One region of the Paenibacillus sp. FSL M7-1414 genome, then DNA from elsewhere that is predicted to be linked to it. Evidence: riboswitches for the same ligand, from Rfam matches in the RefSeq annotation. Region 1 holds a riboswitch; the other holds the start of a gene.
The links. A riboswitch is a leader RNA that binds a small molecule or an ion and turns the genes downstream of it on or off. The one in region 1 is predicted to bind thiamine pyrophosphate.
Positions count from the first base shown of each region.

Region 2: linked by a shared signal. The riboswitch ahead of MHH92_RS04490 (ABC transporter ATP-binding protein) and the one ahead of MHH92_RS17265 (thiamine phosphate synthase) in region 1 are both predicted to bind thiamine pyrophosphate.

Region 1 is NZ_JBBOOS010000001.1:3,981,219-3,985,044, forward strand. Features, by position in the region: gene thiS (sulfur carrier protein ThiS) at 1-184, opposite strand, end outside; gene thiO (glycine oxidase ThiO) at 181-1,347, opposite strand; gene MHH92_RS17265 (thiamine phosphate synthase) at 1,365-2,027, opposite strand; TPP riboswitch at 2,254-2,363, opposite strand; gene MHH92_RS17270 (ABC-F family ATP-binding cassette domain-containing protein) at 2,439-3,826, opposite strand, start outside.
Region 2 is NZ_JBBOOS010000001.1:984,609-988,434, reverse strand. Features, by position in the region: gene MHH92_RS04505 (copper amine oxidase N-terminal domain-containing protein) at 1-27, shown strand, start outside; gene MHH92_RS04500 (pectate lyase) at 209-877, opposite strand; gene MHH92_RS04495 (radical SAM/SPASM domain-containing protein) at 1,225-2,100, opposite strand; TPP riboswitch at 2,319-2,421, shown strand; gene MHH92_RS04490 (ABC transporter ATP-binding protein) at 2,579-3,346, shown strand; gene MHH92_RS04485 (ABC transporter permease) at 3,333-3,826, shown strand, end outside.

The DNA of each region.
Region 1 (3,826 bases):
GTACAATCTCAATTCGATCGCCTTCTCTTAATGCCGTCGTTTCATGGTACTCGCGGGTTAAAATATGTTTATTCAGCTCTACAACTACAGTCTTGACTTGCAGATCAAAAGATTGAAGCAGTTTATCCACACGATTCAATCTGTCTTCAATCTCCATCCGTTGACCATTAACGATGATATTCACTGCACCACTCCCTTTCTGTTCAATCGCTCAGGGCTCAGCGCCTCAATTCCGAGCTCTTCTGAGCTTTTGCCCTTGAGCAATTCAGCGATTAGTCTGCCTGTTATCGCACTGAGCAAAATACCGTTACGGTAATGTCCAAAGGCGGCCAACAGCCCGGGAACACTTTCGCAAGCACCTATATAAGGCAGACCATCCGGAGTTGCCGGCCTTACGCCTGCCCACGCCCGCAAAAATTGTGCTTCTTTCATCCCAGGCACCCAGTGGGTAGCCGCTGTTAATAGCTTCTGAACACCCTGTACAGAAACGTTTAAATCCGTTCTGCCTGGCAGACTGGTTGCCCCAAGCCAAACTTCGCCATTGGCTTTGGGAACAATATAGATATCCTCTGCATACACCGTTCTGTCAGGTCTGTACCCTGCATGTTCATCTGAGAACTGAACGGCGGCTATTTCACCTTTTACCGACCACACAGGCAAGCTCAGATTCACATGTCTCATCAACTCTTCACTCTGTAATCCAGCCGCTATAATGACATGTTTGCATTTCATCTCACCGATCGATGTGGTGATTCCCTGCACGCCGTGTTCGTTTGCTTGCACACGTATATCCTGTATGTCCTCCATAACCCGTGCTCCCAATGCTTGAGCGGATTCAGCATATGCCTTCGTTAGATGGACTGGAAGAATCTCACTCTCGTAAGGTCTGTAATAGGCTCCATACGTATCTCTGTTAAGCCATGATGCCTCCTGTTGCACAACGGAACGATCCCACCACACCTCATCAGCAGATAACGCAGACTTCCGATTGCCCTTATAACTACTTAATTCACTGTATGAACGAAAAGGAGTTAGGAATCCCTGGCGTTGCAGGCCAGTCTCTACCTCACTGAGTGTAGCCATTAGCACCTGTTGCTCGATAAGTAACTGTCTACTCTGCCTGGCGAGCTTAGCCATCAAAGGATGAGCAAAATCCTCACTATCTGCCGCCAGCATTCCAGCCGCCGCGCAAGAAGTGCCTCCCGCAATCGCCGAACGCTCCAGCAACAGCACATCCTGTCCACGGGAAGCCAGCTCATACGCAATGGCACAACCAACAACGCCTCCACCTACAATAATCGTTTCTGCATGAATCTTATCCGGTCTATCAGTAATGATCTTTTTCATCCTCTCATCTCCTTGATTCAGCGGCTCAAACTTTCTGTAGCAACGATAGCCTGCCTTAATAATGCAGCAGCCCGATCCGGGGAATCGCTCGCCCATACATTCGAGATCACAGCGACTCCCTGTGCGCCTGCAGAGCGAATAGCGTGAATGTTTCCCGGTTCGATGCCCCCAATTGCCATGACAGGAATGGAGACACCAGAGCACACTTCAGCCAGAGCATAAAATCCTCTTGGTTCAAGATCAGGCTTACTGTTGGTTGAGTAGACATGCCCGAAGAAAAGGTAATCGGCTCCCCGTTCTTCAGCGATTTTTGCCTCATCGATTGAATGAACAGATACGCCCAAACGAAGTCGCTGCACATTGCTTATTACAGCAGGGTTATAGTTACGTATCGCATCTTGCCCCCAATGTACACCGCCATAGATGTCATTCTGTGGTGGCAGTTCTGAACCATTGATAACGATGCGACAAGATGGAACGCCAACGCTACGCAGACTTTCAGCCCAACCGATCTTGTCTTGCCACGAGAGTTGTTTCTCTCGTATATGGATGTAGTCCACCCATGGCCAAACGTCCTTTGCAGCTTTTACAAAAGATGCTTGATTCCCTACACCCGTAGATACAACATGCAATTCAAATGATTCGTGAACATGTTCATGAGAACTTACCGTACTGTTCATCCCCTTCCATGTGTGAATGCTATGAAAACACAAAAAAGCCACTCCCGTAGGGGAGTGGCTGCGTATTAATTATAGGACCAGATGACTGACTGATACATACAGTTCATTTCGTGCAATAAAGCTATAGACCTTATAGCCATAACGTTATACACGCAACTGCATGTTTCAATTTACTAAGCAAGACGGTTGAATTCTTTCGAATTGCCGTTTGCTCACGTCATTCACTGAAACGCGCTCGCCACTTCCCTACGCTGGTATGATCCAGATCAGGTGCAAAGGGTCCGGAATCGCATTCTTCCATCTCAGCCACATCGTGCGGCCCCCCTAGTGTTCATATGAAGTTGTAGCCTATGTTACCATAGAAGGATTTTTTTGTCACCGTTCATTTCTATTAAGCGTTGCTTGAATTGTCTAGTTTTTCTCAGACCATTCTTCAACATTCCATGTTTTGGTAATCCAACCCTCGTAGAAATCAGGTTCATGAGATACCAGCAACACCGTTCCCTTGAATTCTTGCAAGGCACGCTGTAACTCAGCTTTAGCTGTGACATCCAAATGGTTCGTCGGCTCATCGAATAGAATCCAGTTGCTTTCACGCATCAAGAGTTTGCATAGACGAACCTTGGCTTGCTCTCCACCACTCAGCATGTTAAGCGGACGGGTAATGTGCTCATTTTTCAACCCGCAGCGAGCGAGATGACCCCGGACTTCATTTTGGGTCAAATGTGAAAACTCATTCCACACATCCTCAATCGGCGTGATATTCCCAGCACGAACTTCCTGCTCAAAATAGGCCGTTTCGAGATAATCTCCCAAGAAAGTCTTTCCACTGAGTGGAGATATTTTTCCCAGGATGGTTTTCAGCAGTGTTGATTTACCCACACCATTACAACCTACGATGGCAATTTTCTCACCACGTTCAATTGTCATTGTCATCTTAGGCAGCAAAGGATACGTATATCCAATTTCAAAATCAATGCCCTCAAAGACCGTTTTGCTACTCGCACGGGCATCCTTGAATTTGAATGTTGGTTTGGCCGCTTCATCTGGACGATCAATACGTTCAATTCTGTCCAGCTGTTTCTCCCGGCTCTTCGCTCGACCTGAAGTTGAAGCACGTGCCTTGTTACGCTGAATGAAATCTTCCTGCTTCTTGATGTACTCTTGCTGCTTCTCGTACGCATCAATATGCTGGGCTTTATTCATATCAGCCATCTCGAGGAACTTGTCATAGTTCGCTGCATATCTCGTTAATTTGGCAAATTCCAAATGATAAATGACATTTACGACTTCATTCATGAATTCCGTGTCATGGGAGATTAAAAGAAACGCATGAGGGTAGTCCTTCAGGTAACGTGACAACCATTCAATGTGCTCTACATCCAGATAGTTGGTCGGCTCATCCAGCAAAAGGGCTGTAGGTTTCTCAAGCAGAAGCTTGGCAAGAAGCACCTTGGTACGTTGCCCACCACTTAGAGCTGCGACATCCCGATCAAGACCAATTGCGGACAAACCAAGACCATTGGCCATCTCTTCCACTTTTACGTCAATCAGATAAAAATCGCCCTGTTCCAGTTGTTCCTGAATATCGCCCATCTCTTCCAGCAACTGCTCCAGCTTATCTGGATCTGCATCTGCCATCTGGTCCGTTATATTCATCATTTCTTTTTCTAATTCAAGCAACGGAAGGAATGCATCTTTAAGAACGTCACGAATGGTTTTGCCTGGGGTAAGCTTCGTGTGCTGATCCAGATATCCATAACGGACCTTAGGTGTCCATTCCACTTTTCCACTATCTT
Region 2 (3,826 bases), 3.0 Mb from region 1:
ATCGTTGAAGTTCCGGGAGAGCAATAATTTGAGCATCCTCTATAAAACATTGCTCAGCAGAACTATACTATGACATCTGCATTACAAAGAGCGTCCCACAAAGTCATTGTAACAATGACCTTGGAACGCTCTTTTTGGCGTTATATTTTAACTTCAAATTACAAGCAGAGCTTAAACTTTTACCAACTCCAGCGATTCAATCTTCTGTCTAATATTGCGTGTTCCCAGACTGGCTCGTTTTCCCTGAAGCAAACCCCTTGAACAACGTTGGTACTTTGGAATAACGGGTATTCGTAATTTTCCCTTGTGATGTGCTGCTGTCTGTACGCATAATCGAATCTTTTACATTGGAAATGTTGGAGTTATCCAGCGTCATGTTAACTGCAAAGGAAGTTCCACCATTTTGGCGAACCAGTTTGCCAATATCATCTGCACGGAAATTTTTGATGTTAATTGTTCCAGCTGCATTCATCTGGAACACTTTATCATAAGCCTTATACGCTGCCCCACCGGTAATGTTAACCGTTCCGGCAGACTTCAATGTCAGTGCATCCTCGCCCACGTCCTGCCAGACCACATTCGATATATTACAGTTGCCATAACAGTGAACACCATCAGCAGCTGGTGATCCAATGTTTACGTTTTTGAGCGTGGCCCCTGCCTCCAGACGGAAGACTGGCTTCTGATTTTCTGCTTGAGATCCGTCGCCAAGTGTGGAAGGATTAGCTACAAATGTTTTGCCTTGACCATCATAGGTCGTGCCCTTTGGAACAATAATAGTTGAATTTACAACCGTAGGCGCAGCCGCAGCCGGAACTGCACCAAATATAGAAGCAACCAAACCAGCGGACAGTAACAACGTCAACATTTTTTTCATAACTTTATTCCTCCCTTATTCTCTCGTTTTTTGGTAATGTACAGCCTGGGCTTGTACTGGAAGTTCGCCAGAGGTGCACCTCTGTCCGACCAACAACCTAATCCTACCAAATAAGGAAGGTAACTAGAATAATCATTAGATCAGATATATCATGACATCGTACAATCCCTGTCATATCGGCATTTTTTGCATGCTAGGTCTCTCAAGCAATATGCTCATATCAACCTCTGGTATGCTCATTTGTAACGTTTGTACCCCTCACTTAATCCCCAATAACAAAAAAAGACCACTACATTTGTCTCCAAATGTGTGATCTTGAATGTCTTCTGGCTTGCTGTTATAAAATATCAGGCTCCAAATCTCTGACGATAACCGCACTTTCTACACAACTCTTCTACAGCTTCGCGTTTGGAGAAGCCATATACCAGATTGTTCGCTCGCTCACCCTCAATAATCTCCGAGAATGACTTCTCGTGAACGTTACCGAGGTTAATGACACCCTCGCCATCAAGACAGCATGGAACCACCGTTCCATCTACAAGCACAGCTGCCTGACCGCGAAGTGCATGGCAGAAGCCTTTGCCGTCATCTTCAGGTGCATCCAGACTTGGCCACCGGAACTCATGGTCCTGATTCAGGTATACATTCGGGGCAATTTTGACCCCGCTACCTGGAACTACTTTTTCCTCAATGCGGAAATCCAGATTGAACTCACGTTCCAATACTTCAAGGGTCTCCCGATTTCGATTCATCTGAGCATTCGTGAAGTTATCCTGTGTCAGATTCCACAACCGAAATGAGATGATGACATTGTGCTTAACGGCCTCGTGTACAAAGGACAAAATATGACGCAGATACCCGTCACGATCTGTTGAACCTTCATGCCCATCGAAGCTGTGCAGGGAGAAATTCATCTGCCGCAGCGCCGGTTTGCCAAGCAATTTATGCTGAGTCTTGGGCAGCAGTGTACCATTCGTTGTAATGTTCACCTTGAGTCCCTTCTCATGTGCGGAATCGAGCAACAGATCTATTTTGGGATGCAACAAGGGTTCACCTTTGACATGTAGATAAATATGATTGGTGTGTGGTTTAACTTGATCCAGTATATTGTTGAAGACTTCAGGGTCAATGAATCCTTTGGCACGCTGTGTCTGCGGACAGAAGCTGCATGCCAGATTGCAGATACTCGTGATCTCAATATATACTTTTTTGAACGTTTTCAACTCGGGTCCCCATTCTGCTTCGGAGGGAGAACAATCCCACCTGCATTTTGTGATCCGGCCAATATGCGCCACCACTATTATATCGGGTTAGGGAGCCCAGGTAAATTGTTCAGTTGTTCGGGTCTGACTCCAAGTTCATCTCAACAATTCCATCATGCTGCCTCTTTACAGTTCATGTTCAAGTGATATATGCTGAACACACAACTGCATATCTTGAACTTTTGCACTAGGGGAGCCTTGCGGCTGAGACGAATATGACTATTCGGACCCTTTGAACCTGATCTGGATCATACCAGCGGAGGGAAGTGGAGCGGCCTTTTAGTAAGCGGAATTTTTCATGTATGTGAAGATAAATTGCGGATTTAACTTACAGACCCACTCATTTCTCCGGAAATGGGTGGGTCTTTTTTGTTCCTTTTGCAGAGTATAGGATGCCGTTGTTATTGCAGTAGTCTGACATCAAGGGGGTGAGGATCAGATGGATAACCATGTAACCATTCACAACGTAAGCTTTGCTTTTCCCGAAAAAAAAGAGTCCCCTGTGCTCTCCAATGTGTCGCTTCAGGTTCAACAAGGAGAATTTGTCTCGCTCATCGGCTCCAGCGGATCAGGTAAAAGCACGCTCTTCAAGCTGCTCGCAGGCTTGCATGAACCAACCGTTGGCACCATCGATATAGCTGATGTCCCGCAAGGACAACGGCTCGGACGAGTCGCCTATATGCCGCAGAAAGATCTGCTGTTATCCTGGCGTACCGTCATGGAGAACTGCATGCTGCCTGCCGAGCTTGCACCAGGCCGACAGGACAAGGACAAGTTACGGGCAAACATCCTAGCTGGGTTGGCAAGGTTCGGCCTGTCGGGTTATGAACAGGCCTACCCGGATGAGTTATCCGGCGGCATGCGGCAGCGGGTGGCATTTCTTCGTACCTTGCTTACAGGCGGGCAGCTCATGTTGCTGGATGAACCCTTCGGTGCACTCGACGCCTTAACCAAACGAGAAATGCATCGCTGGTTGCTGGAGCTTTGGGAGGGCATTGGCCAAACCGTGCTGTTCATTACACATGACATCGAAGAAGCCCTGCTGTTAAGTGACCGTATCATTCTGTTAACTCCAGGGGGGCAAGGTCAGCAGTTGCGTGAGATGACGGTTCCTTTACCACGCCCAAGGCATTCGAACATGATCTACGAACCGGCTCTCGTGCAGATGAGACAACAACTGGAGGAACAATTGCATGCAAAGCGATAGAGCTGAGGTCAGCGTCTGGGCGTGGTGTTCGAAGTGGCTCTCTAGGTCGTTTTCCCAATGTGGTTTGTTTATTATGCTCATGTTCTTATTACTGGCGATCTGGGAAGTGATCGTGCGTATGGGATGGGTGCCCTCCTTCATCATTCCTGCACCCACGGCCATCATAGGCTCACTGGTTGAGCATCGTCGTCTGCTGTTGACCATCCATTTGCCTGCTACCTTTATGGAGGTTGTTGTTGGTTTTGTCTTGTCCATAGTGACTGGAATTACGCTAGCAACAGGCATGCATATGAACCGATCGATTGAAAAAGCCTTGTATCCCTTCATCGTGATCAGTCAGACCATCCCGCTGATTGCCTTGTCTCCCGTATTTATCTTGTGGTTTGGTTACACGTTGTGGAGCAAAGTCGCGGTGGTGTTCTTAATCGCATTCTTCCCCATTGTGGTCAGTACCTACGATGGACTCCGCCAAGGCGATCC